Regions from separate parts of the Streptomyces sp. NBC_00466 genome, predicted to be linked through region 1. Evidence: riboswitches for the same ligand, from Rfam matches in the RefSeq annotation. Region 1 holds a riboswitch; each other region holds the start of a gene.

What was found. A riboswitch is a leader RNA that binds a small molecule or an ion and turns the genes downstream of it on or off. The one in region 1 is predicted to bind glycine.
Region 2: linked by a shared signal. The riboswitch ahead of gcvT (glycine cleavage system aminomethyltransferase GcvT) and the one ahead of gcvP (aminomethyl-transferring glycine dehydrogenase) in region 1 are both predicted to bind glycine.
Region 3: linked by a shared signal. The riboswitch ahead of gcvP (aminomethyl-transferring glycine dehydrogenase) and the one ahead of gcvP (aminomethyl-transferring glycine dehydrogenase) in region 1 are both predicted to bind glycine.

What each region holds. Positions count from the first base shown of each region.
Region 1 covers NZ_CP107896.1:6,351,319-6,355,172, forward strand. Annotated here, with positions in the region: gene OG210_RS28515 (DNA polymerase IV) at 1-1,294, shown strand, start outside; gene OG210_RS28520 (PRC-barrel domain-containing protein) at 1,210-1,587, opposite strand; glycine riboswitch at 1,728-1,826, shown strand; gene gcvP (aminomethyl-transferring glycine dehydrogenase) at 2,014-3,854, shown strand, end outside.
Region 2 covers NZ_CP107896.1:1,418,801-1,422,654, forward strand. Annotated here, with positions in the region: gene OG210_RS06180 (enhanced serine sensitivity protein SseB C-terminal domain-containing protein) at 1-259, opposite strand, end outside; gene OG210_RS06185 (enhanced serine sensitivity protein SseB) at 618-1,367, opposite strand; gene OG210_RS06190 (AAA family ATPase) at 1,460-2,200, opposite strand; glycine riboswitch at 2,322-2,417, shown strand; gene gcvT (glycine cleavage system aminomethyltransferase GcvT) at 2,559-3,674, shown strand; gene gcvH (glycine cleavage system protein GcvH) at 3,742-3,854, shown strand, end outside.
Region 3 covers NZ_CP107896.1:4,221,536-4,225,389, forward strand. Annotated here, with positions in the region: gene OG210_RS18970 (PucR family transcriptional regulator ligand-binding domain-containing protein) at 115-1,671, shown strand; glycine riboswitch at 1,984-2,079, shown strand; gene gcvP (aminomethyl-transferring glycine dehydrogenase) at 2,231-3,854, shown strand, end outside.

The DNA of each region.
Region 1 (3,854 bases):
CGAGGCCTTCGTGGACCTGGAGGCGGGCGGAGTCGCAGACGGCAGACGGTCGGCCCGGCGGGCCGGTGAGCAGCTGCGCAGGGACATCCTGGCGGTCACGGGGCTCAGCGGGTCGGTGGGTCTGGCCGGCTCCAAGATGCTCGCGAAGATCGGCTCGGAGCGGGCCAAGCCGGACGGCCTGGTCCTGATAGAGCCGGGCACCGAGCGCGAGCTGCTCGCGCCCCTCTCCGTACGGATCCTGCCGGGAGTGGGCCCGGCGACCGGTGAGCATCTGCGCAGGGCCGGGATGACCACCGTGTCCCATCTGGCCGGGGCCGGTGAGGACGAGCTCGTCCGGCTGCTGGGCAAGGCGCACGGCGCCTCGCTGTACCGGATGGCGCTCGGCCAGGACGACCGGCCCGTGGTGTCCGAGCGGGACACCAAGTCGGTCTCGGTGGAGGACACCTTCGACGTGGACCTGCACGACCGGGCGCGGGTGCGGGCGGAGGTGGTGCGGCTGGCCGGACGGTGCGTGGAGCGGCTGCGGGACGCGGGGCGGTCCGGGCGGACGGTGGTGCTGAAGGTCCGGCGGTACGACTTCTCGACGCTGACCCGTTCCGAGACGCTCCGGGGGCCCACGGACGACCCCGAGGTCGTGCGCGAGGCCGCGGGGCGGCTGCTGGAGGCCGTGGACACCACGGGCGGCGTGAGGCTGCTCGGGGTGGGCGTCACCGGCCTCGCGGACTTCACCCAGGAGGATCTTTTCGCGCAGGCGGCCACGGAGCGGGCGGCCGTGCTGGAGCTCGCGGCGGAAGAGGCGGCACCCGGTCCCGCGGCGCCGCCGGAGCCGGCCGCGGACGAGCCGCCGTCCGGCACGGGGCGCCGCTGGCTCGCCGGGCACGATGTGCGCCATGACGAGTACGGCGCGGGGTGGGTGCAGGGCAGTGGCGTGGGCCGGGTGACGGTGCGGTTCGAGGATCCGTACGCGACCGCGCCCGGCCGGGTGCGGACCTTCAGGGTCGACGATCCCGCGCTGAAGCCGTCGGATCCGCTGCCGCTGGTCCGGTCTGCCCCGGACGGGCCGGGTGAACCGGACGGGCGAGGTGAACCGGACGGCTCAGGCAGACCGGCGGGGCCGGACGGGACGGCCCCGGGGGAGGAGGCGGACACCGGTGAGGGGCCGCCAGGGCGTTCCGGGGAAGCAGTGACTGCCGGGGCTGGGCCGGAGGGTCAGGTGCGTTCCTCTTCGCCCGCGAGCCGGCCGAAGTCCCGGTCGGGAGGCGGCGGCGTGGGGGCCGAGATACCGAGCCCGTAGTGGTGGTAGAGCTGCAGCTCCTGCTCGGGAGAGAGATGGCGGCCGACTCCGAAGCCCGGTGCTTCCTTGATCAGGTCGCGGTCGAAGGGCACTTGCAGGGTTTCCCTGACCAGTTCGCTCGGCTTCAGCGGGACGAACGCGTCCCGGCTGAACAGTCCGGTGCGTACCGCGGCCCACTCGGGCACTCCGGTGGCGTCGTCGAGGTAGACCTCGTCAACCGTGCCTATCTTGAGGCCATTGCGGTCGAACGCCTTGCGGCCTATCAGGCTGCGCGGATCTATGTCGGTCTGCACGGTCCCTCCAACTGATCGCAACGGATCACGATGTCTCCCGCCCCCTGCGAAGGTCTCCCCCTCAGGGAAGTCCAGATCCGGGGCATCGGCCACTCGAACACCGTGCGAAGTGGCTCGCTGGTAGGCTGGCCAGTGGCTGCTGACCCCGCGCGGGAGAGCCCTTCGGACGCGTTGTCCGGGGGCGCCGAAGGAGCAAATCCTCCCCGGAATCTCTCAGGCACACGTACCGCGCGGACGAGGTCACTCTGGAAAGCAGGGCGGGCGTCGGGCGGGCACGCCCGGATCCTTACCTCACCGACGGTGAAAGCGGGCGCGTCGAGCGGCGGGCCGGTGAAACTCTCAGGTTGAGATGACAGAGGGGGAGGCCGTCCGGGTACCCGTGCCGTGGTACCCCTCGCAGGTCGTAACGACCAGGAGGCCTCCGCCATGACTGCTCACCGCATTCCGCTCTCCCAGCTGGAGCGTGGCATCCCCTTCGAACAGCGCCACATCGGGCCCGATGCGGGGGATCAGGCCAAGATGCTTGCCCACGTCGGTTACGGATCGCTCTCGGAGCTCACATCGGCCGCCGTACCCGAGGTGATCAAGAGCGCCGAGGCGCTGAACCTCCCGGACGCGCGCACCGAGGCCGAGGTCCTCGCCGAGCTGCGTCTCCTCGCCGACCGCAACCAGGTCCTCGCCCCGATGATCGGGCTCGGCTACTACGGCACGTTCACACCGCCGGTCATCCTGCGCAACGTCATGGAGAACCCCGCCTGGTACACGGCGTACACGCCCTACCAGCCGGAGATCTCCCAGGGGCGCCTGGAGGCGCTGCTGAACTTCCAGACCGTTGTCGCCGATCTGACGGGCCTGCCCACCTCGGGCGCCTCGCTGCTGGACGAGGGCACCGCGGCAGCCGAGGCGATGTCCCTCGCGCGCCGCGTCGGCAAGGTCAAGAACGGTGTCTTCCTGGTCGACGCCGACGCGCTTCCGCAGACCGTCGCGGTGATCCAGACGCGCGCCGAGCCGGCCGGTGTCGAGGTCGTCGTCGCCGATCTCAGCGACGGCATTCCGGCCGATGTGGCCGAGCGCGGTGTGTTCGGCGTACTGCTCCAGTACCCGGGCGCCTCCGGCCGGGTCCTGGACATCGCGCCCGTCATCGAGCAGGCGCACGAGCTGGGTGCCGTCGTCACCGTCGCCGCCGATCTGCTGGCACTGACGCTGCTCACCTCGCCCGGAGAGCTGGGTGCTGACATCGCGGTCGGTACGACCCAGCGGTTCGGCGTCCCGATGGGCTTCGGCGGTCCGCACGCCGGGTTCATGGCCGTACGTGAGAAGTTCGCGCGCAGCCTGCCGGGGCGGCTCGTCGGCGTCTCCGTCGACGCGGACGGCAACAAGGCGTACCGGCTGGCCCTCCAGACCCGTGAGCAGCACATCCGCCGCGAGAAGGCCACCAGCAACATCTGCACCGCGCAGGTGCTCCTTGCCGTGATGGCCGGGATGTACGCGGTCTACCACGGCCCGGACGGCCTGCGCGAGATCGCCCTGCGCACCCACCGGTACGCGGCGATCCTCGCCGAGGGGCTGCGCGCCGCGGGCGTCGACGTCGTGCACGGCGACTACTTCGACACCCTCACCGTACGGACCGGGGGGAGGGCCGCCGAGGTCGCCGCCGCCGCCCGCGAGGGCGGGGTCAACCTGCACCAGGTCGACGCGGACCTGATCTCCGTCTCCTGCGACGAGACCACCACACGCACCCAGCTGGCCGCCGTCTGGGCCGCCTTCGGCGCCGAAGGCGACATCGAGGCGCTCGACGAGCGGACCGCCGACGCACTGCCCGCGGGGCTGCTGCGCGAGGACACCGTCCTCACCCACCCCGTCTTCCACCAGCACCGTTCCGAGACGGCGATGCTGCGCTACCTGCGCAAGCTCGCCGACCGCGACTACGCGCTGGACCGCGGCATGATCCCGCTCGGCTCCTGCACCATGAAGCTCAACGCCACCACCGAGATGGAGCCGGTCACCTGGCCCGAGTTCGGTGCGATCCACCCCTTCGCCCCGGTCGAGCAGGCCGAGGGCTATCTGACGCTCATCCGCGAGCTGGAGGAGCGGCTCGCCGAGGTCACCGGATACGACAAGGTCTCGCTCCAGCCCAACGCGGGCTCGCAGGGCGAGCTGGCCGGTCTGCTGGCCGTGCGCGCCTACCACCGGGCCAACGGCGACACCGCCCGCACCGTGTGCCTCATCCCGTCCTCGGCGCACGGCACCAACGCCGCCAGCGCCGT
Region 2 (3,854 bases), 4.9 Mb from region 1:
TGACCACTTCGTGCGCACGGTTCCAGCCGGAGACCGCCAGCTCCTGCGCCGACGTCACACACGGGGCGTAACCGAGACCTTCGATCTCCATGTTCCCGTACTGGGCGTCCGGCGACCCGGCCTGGCCGTGCCAGAGCAGCATCCAGACCTGGCTGTCGGCGAGCGCCTGCAGCAGTGCCTCATAGGCGTCGTACCGCCCGGGGGTCACCTGGGGCAGCATCTGCTCGACCTGCCCGGCCGCCGTGCCCGACGCACTCACTCTGGGTCCCGCCCCTCTTTGATCCACCCGTTTTTGATCCACGCGCTTTCCATCCGCGCGCTTTTGATCACCCGTTGGCGTTCCGCGCGCCCGGGATGCAGCTCAGACGGTCCGGCCCGCACGATCCGCCCGCGCGATCCGTTCCGTTCGATCAGTTCCGTTCGATCAGTTCGATCCGTTCGGTGCACGATCGGTTCCGTGCGCGATCGGTTCCGTGCGATTCCGGCCAATCCGCGCGCCGGTCGTCCCACGCGTCCCGCACATCCGCCCAGCTTATGCCGCGGCGGGTTTCCGGTGCCTGCGCGGCACCGGCCACCTCGCTCCGAGTGCCGCAGGTCCCGGCCCTGCGGCACCGGCCCTACAGCACCGGCCCCGCGGCGTCGGCCCTCACGTAGAACGGCCTGACCTTGTCCAGCATCCAGTCGGCGACCGGGTCCTGCGCCACGTCCAGCAGGACGAGATTGACCGGCCAGGGCACCTCGACCCGGTGCAGCGCCCGGCCGAGCGCGTCCATCGGGGCGTTGCGGCCCGCGCCGTCCCACGTCGCGAACTCGACCCCGACGAAGAGGACCGGGTCGCCGCCCTCGATGGAGGCGAGGGCCCGGCGCGCCGAAAGGACCACGCCCGACTCCTCGAACTCACCGGCGGCGGCGGAGAGGAAGTCGACCGGCTCCTCCTGCCAGTCCGGCTCGAAGAGCCGCACCCGGCCGCCGGTCGCGGGCCCGTCGAGGGAGGTCCGGCCGCTCCGGCACAGTTCGGCCACCGCGAGCGGCGGCAGCGGCATACCGATCGCGCCGCCCGGGTTCACCACGACGCCCAGCTGCGGTGGCAGCCCGCGGGCGAACTCGACCGCCGGCGCCACCGCGAAGGAGTAGTGCGAGCCGACGCACTGGAGGAACTGCGCCTCGGAGCTGAAAACGGGGACATAGGCCCCGCCCTCGATGTCCACGGTGGGCAGGTCGAGCGAACTGCTGTCCTGCCCACCGCCGTTGGGCAGCGGTACCCAGAGGTTGCTGCGCCCCAGCACCTCGATCAGCCGGCCGCCCGCGGCCTGGTTCCCGACCGATGCGGTCAGGACCTCTTCGAGCTCATTTCCCGGCCATGCCATGTCCACCGAGGTATCCCCTTCTCACCTGTTCACCTGCCGACCGACCTCAGGGTCGTTCGTTTGGCCTCCCCCAACCATAAGGAGCGGGACCGTCACACCGCCGCCCCGAACCCGATCCGGCGCAGTACGGCCGCCGCGTCCCGGTCGAGCAGCACGACCGAACCGCACCCCGCGGGCAGCCGCGCCCGCTCGGCGTTCCGGACCAGCCCGCCGACCGCCCTGCGGTGCCGGGCGAAGGCGTACGCGGAGACCTTCCGGCCGCGCTCCGACTGACCGGCGAGCGCCACCCCGGGCGCCACGTCGAGCAGCAGCAGATGCAGGGCGGTCCGGCGCCGCCGCGCCGCCCGGGCCAGCAGCGCGCGCACCCAGGAGTGCGTGCCGCAGTCGTGCACGACGACACCGGCGCCCGAGCGCAGGGCGCGCCACAGCCTGCCGTAGTGGGCGGCCCGCACCAGCGGGCGGTAGCTCCAGTACGGCAGCCAGCCGGGCATCCGGCGCTCCCAGCGGTCCCGGGCGTCCTGCGAGTCGATCCCGCGCGCCCCCGCGGCCCTGCGTAAGAGCGTGGACTTCCCGCTGCCCGGCAGGCCGGACAGGACCACCACGTCCCCGGCGGCGAACACCAGGCGGTGCGGGCTGCGGCCGGCCCGCCGCCGCAGGTCCCGTACCGCGGGCGGCCCGCTGCCGGCCGCCTCCTGTCCGGTCCGTACGGTCCGGACGGACCGCACGGGCACCGCCCCCGGCCCCCCGGATGTCTCATGCGGCGCCACATCCGCGCGCCACTCCTGCCCCACCACGGCCACTCCCCCCGTCGGGCCACCCCGTAGGGCCCGCATGTGCCTGCGTATCCCCTGCATACCCCCGTCTACGAAGTGTAAAGAAACAGTAATGCGACACCGGTGAGGCGCCGCCCGCGCGGCATGCGATGATGTGCGCGCCAACTCCATACAGGCCGTTCGAATCCGCGCGGGAGAGTTCTCGGCCACTGGCCGGGGCGCCGAAGGAGCAAGTCCCTCCCTTGTAATCTCTCAGGCCCCGTACCGCGCGGACGAGGCAGATCTGAAAAGCGGGCCGCTCTGCGGTCCCACCCAAGGTGCAAGCCGTGCCCTCTCAACAGGCGCCGGCGAACCTCTCAGGTTCCGATGACAGATGGGGAGGATCGTCCTCGTCTGTCATGCCCCGGGAGTACCGCATATGAGCCCCACGCCCCGTCTCACAGCACTCGACGCCCTGCACCGGTCACTGGGCGCGACCATGACCGACTTCGCGGGCTGGGACATGCCGCTGCGCTACGGCAGTGAGCGCGACGAGCACATCGCCGTACGGACGCACGCCGGCCTCTTCGACCTCTCCCACATGGGCGAGATCACCGTCAGCGGCCCGGAGGCCGTACGGCTGCTCGACTACGCGCTGGTCGGCAACATCAGCACGGTCGGCAACGGCCGCGCCCGCTACACCATGATCTGCCGGCAGGACGGCGGGATCCTGGACGACCTGATCGTGTACCGGCTCGGCGAGCAGGAGTACATGGTCGTCGCCAACGCGGGCAACGCACAGGTGGTCCTGGACGAGCTGACCGCCCGCGCGGGCGGCTTCGACACCGTCGTACGGGACGACCGCGACGCGTACGCCCTGCTGGCCGTACAGGGCCCGGAATCCTCCGGCATCCTGAAGTCGCTCACGGACGCCGACCTGGACGGGCTGAAGTACTACGCGGGCCTGCCCGGCACCGTCGCCGGCGTCCAGGCGCTCATCGCCAGGACCGGCTACACGGGCGAGGACGGATTCGAGCTGTTCGTCGCCCCGTCCGACGCCGAGAAGCTCTGGCAGGCGCTGACCGAGGCGGGCGCACCGGCCGGCCTGGTGCCCTGCGGGCTCTCCTGCCGCGACACCCTGCGCCTGGAGGCGGGCATGCCCCTCTACGGCCATGAGCTGACCACCGCGCTGACCCCCTTCGACGCCGGTCTCGGCCGGGTCGTCAAGTTCGAGAAGGAGGGCGACTTCGTCGGGCGCGCGTCCCTGGAGGCGGCTGCCGAGCGGGCCGCCTCGGCCCCGCCGCGCAAGCTGGTCGGTCTGATCGCCGAGGGCCGCCGGGTCCCCCGCGCGGGCTACCAGGTCGTCGCGGACGGCCAGGTCGTCGGCGAGGTCACGTCGGGCGCCCCTTCGCCGACGCTGGGCAGGCCGATCGCCATCGCGTATGTCGACGCCGCCCACGCGGAGCCCGGCACGTCCGGTGTGGGCGTGGACATCCGCGGTACCCATGAGCCGTACGAGGTCGTGGCCCTCCCCTTCTACAAGCGCCAGAAGTGACCCACACCATCTCAGCCCGTAAGACCACCGTTCACCAGCACTCCCCCGCATCCAGGAGAATCAGGTCATGAGCAACCCCCAGCAGCTGCGTTACAGCAAGGAGCACGAGTGGCTGTCGGTCGCCGAGGACGGCGTCTCGACGGTCGGCATCACGGAGTTCGCGGCCAACGCGCTCGGTGA
Region 3 (3,854 bases), 2.1 Mb from region 1:
CCGTCAAAGCGACGACATCGAATTTGTGCAGACGCACAATTTTCTCCGCCGGCCGCGCCTGCCAGTTCTGTACAAATAGGTGATAACGATCGGTGTGTGAACTACCGTCCTGGCATGACGATCACGGTTGCAGAACTACTGGAGATGCCGCACCTGCGGCTCCGTCTCCTGTCCGGCCGGGACGGGCTGCAACGGGAGGTCAGCTGGACGCACACCTCCGACCTGCCTGAGCCGTGGCAGTGGCTGACCGGCGGAGAGCTGCTGATGACCAACGGCATGTCGTTCCCGGAGTCGGCCCACGAGCAGGAGGAACTCCTGCGGCGGCTCATGGACGCGGGCGCCGGCGCTCTCGCTATCGGCGAGAAGATGTACTGCCCACCGCTCACCGCACGGTTCACCGAGGTCAGCGAGTCGCTTTCGCTTCCGGTGCTCCTGGTGGACTACCCGATGCCGTTCATCGCGATCTCGCGCGCGGTGGCGGCGGCCAACCTGCTGGAACAGTCGGACCGGCTGATTCGGACCGAGCGAATATATTACACACTGCAACGTTCGGTGACCGAGAAGCACAAGCCGTCCAAGCTGACCACCGCACTGTCGCAGCAGCTGGGCTGTGCGCTGCACGTGTGCCACCGCGAGTCCGCCGAACCGTGGTTTCCCGACAGCGCCGGACTCGACGAGAGACTTCGCCAGGCCCTGTCGCAGGCCCACCTCGGGTCCCGGCAGGTCAGCGCCGGTGCGTTCGTCACGTATCTGAGTGACGGCCGGGAGATGCGGCTGGCGGACATCCCCACCCAGCCCGGCGCCGTGCTCGTCCTGGTCTCCGACGGGCACAGCGTGCTCGACGCCATCCTCATGCAGCACGCCGCGACCGTGATCGCCCTCGAGATGTCCCAGGCACTGGTGGACCTGGAGCACCGCCGCCGACAAGGCGCGGAGTTCCTGGCCCGGCTCATGGACGGCAGCGCCGAACCCAGAGGCGGCCGCAGCCAACTCCTCGAAGCCGGGATCGATCCGTCGTCCGCGGTCCTGTACGCGGTCTCTTCCGACGACAGCGCCCGGCTGCGTGAACTGCACGTCGGGCTGTGGCGCAACGGGGTTCCGCATCTGGTCGTGCACCACTCCGGGGCTCTCTACCTGCTGGCGCACGACAAGGAGAGGGTGCTGCGCATCATCCATGCCAACGCCGGTCCCTCCGCGGCGGTGGGAGTGAGCAGCCCGGTCAAGACCATGGACCGCATCCCCGAGGCGGCACGGGAAGCACGCTGGGCAAACCAGTCGGCCGAGCACAACAAGACGCACACCTTCCGCTACGGGGAAGCCACGCCGTTCCTCGGCGTTTCGGGCATCGACGACGCGATGGCTCTCGTCGACCGGGTGCTCGGGCGGCTCCTGGAGCATGAGTCCAAGCACCGGGGCGAGCTCCTGCCCACCCTGCAGAGCTTCTTCGACCATCAGCGCTCCTGGCAGAAGACGGCGAACGCCCTGCATGTGCACCGGCAGACCGTGCTGTACCGGATCCGCAAGGTCGAGGACATCACCGGGCTCAACCTCGACCGCACCAGGGACATCGCCGAGCTGTGGCTTGCCCTGCAAGCGCGTTCGATGCTGCCGGGCGCCGCCGGACGGGAAGGCACCCGGCAGGACCGCACATCGCGCCCGGGAGAGCGATGACAGGCCCGGGGATCGCCGATGAGCCCGGAACGGCGGGCACTTGACGGCCGCCGTTCCGGGCTCGTATGTTCCTCGCGAGATCCGGCCCTCCGCCGACAACTCTCCGGCGGAGTCCGGAGAATCAGACGCTCAGGCGTCTCGCCCACAGTGCGTGGCCGCAGAGGCGCGGCGGAGGTCCCGGGACCGTCCGGCACGTGAGAAGTAACGAAAATGCCGTCGTCGGCCCGGTGCTCGCGTCCGTGGGCCGCACTGCACCACACCTCACTTCACCTGGCCTTTCGGTCGGGCCCGACAACTCAACATCGTGCCGTTCGAACCGAAGCGGGAGAGCCCTCGCCCATCCTTGGCGAGGCGCCGAAGGAGCAACCTTCCCCAGAATCTCTCAGGCCCAACTACCGCTCCGGCGAGGCAACTCTGGAAAGTCAGGACCTCGTGTCCTGCGCCCACGGTGCAAACCGCCGGACCCGGTGGTGAAGCTCTCAGGTACCGATGACAGAGCGGGGAGGTCACCCATCCATGGCGCCGTTTCCGCGGTGCCCTCATGAGGGAGCCTCCCGCCATGACCTCACCTGGACACTCCGCGTCCGGAGAGTTCGCCACCCGTCACATCGGTGTCAGCGAAACAGACCAGGCCAAGATGCTGGCCGAAGTCGGCTACCCGACGTCGGCCGGCCTCATGGACGCTGCCGTTCCGAGTGGCATCCGCAGCACCGCCGAACTGAACCTGCCCGCCGCCGCCACCGAGGCGGAGGCACGCGCCGAACTGCATGAACTCGCCGGCAGGAATACCGTGGCCGTGCCGATGATCGGCCTCGGCTACCACGCGACCACCACGCCTGCGGTGATCCGGCGCAATGTGCTGGAGGACCCGGCGTGGTACACCGCCTACACGCCGTACCAGCCGGAGATCAGCCAGGGCCGGCTGGAGGCGCTGATCAACTTCCAGACCATGGTCGGCGACCTCACCGGGCTGCCGACCGCCAACGCGTCGCTGCTCGACGAAGGCACCGCCGTCGCCGAGGCCGTCACCGTCATGCGCCGCGTCGTACGCGGCGGCCGCCCCCGCGTCCTGGTCGACGGCGACACCCTCCCGCAGACCCTCAGCGTCCTGCGCACGCGTGCCGCCGCGGTCGGCACCGAGGTCGTCGAGATCGATGTCGCCGAGCCGCTGCCCGAGGGGGACTTCTTCGGGGTGGTGCTGTCCTACCCCGGCTGCTCGGGCGCGGTCCGCGACCTGCGCGGGGTGACCGCTGCGGCACGGGCACGCGGGGCACTTGTCACCGTGACCGCCGACCTGCTGGCGCTCACCCTGCTCGTGCCGCCGGGTGAGTTCGGCGCCGACATCGTCGTGGGTTCGTCGCAGCGCTTCGGTGTACCCCTGTTCTACGGCGGACCGCACGCCGGGTACATCGCAGTCCGCGCAGGGCTGGAACGTCATATGCCCGGCCGGCTCGTGGGCGTGTCCGTGGACAGCGCAGGCCGGCCGGCGTACCGCCTGGCCCTGCAGACCCGCGAGCAGCACATCCGGCGCGACAAGGCGACTTCCAACATCTGTACGGCGCAGGTGCTGCTGGCCGTGGTCGCATCGATGTACGCCGTCCACCACGGCCCCGAAGGTCTGACCGAGATCGCCCGGCGAACACACCGGCACGCCGCACTCATCGCCGCGGGTCTGCGGAAGACCGGGGCCACGGTGGTGCACCGCGCGATCTTCGACACCCTGCTGGTGCGGGCCGATGGCCGCGCCGATGAGGTCGTCGCGGCCGCGCACGGCAAGGGCCTGCGGCTGCGGCTGGTGGACGGCGACCACGTCGGCGTCTCCTGCTCCGAGGTCACGACGGAGGACCACGTCCGGCTCGTACTCGAAGCCTTCGGCCGGTCCGGGGGCGACCTGGACGAGCCGGCGGCCGACGCTCCGGTGACGATTCCGCCGGGGCTGCGCCGTACCTCACCCTTCCTCACCCATCTCGTCTTCCATCAGCACCGTTCCGAGACCGCGATGCTGCGCTACCTGCGCAGGCTTTCCGGCCGTGACTTCGCGCTGGACCGCGGCATGATCCCGCTCGGGTCCTGCACGATGAAACTCAACGCGACCACGGAGATGGAACCGGTCAGCCTGCCCGGGTTCGCGGACCTGCACCCGTTCGCGCCGGTCGCCGACGCGGCCGGGTACCTGACCCTCA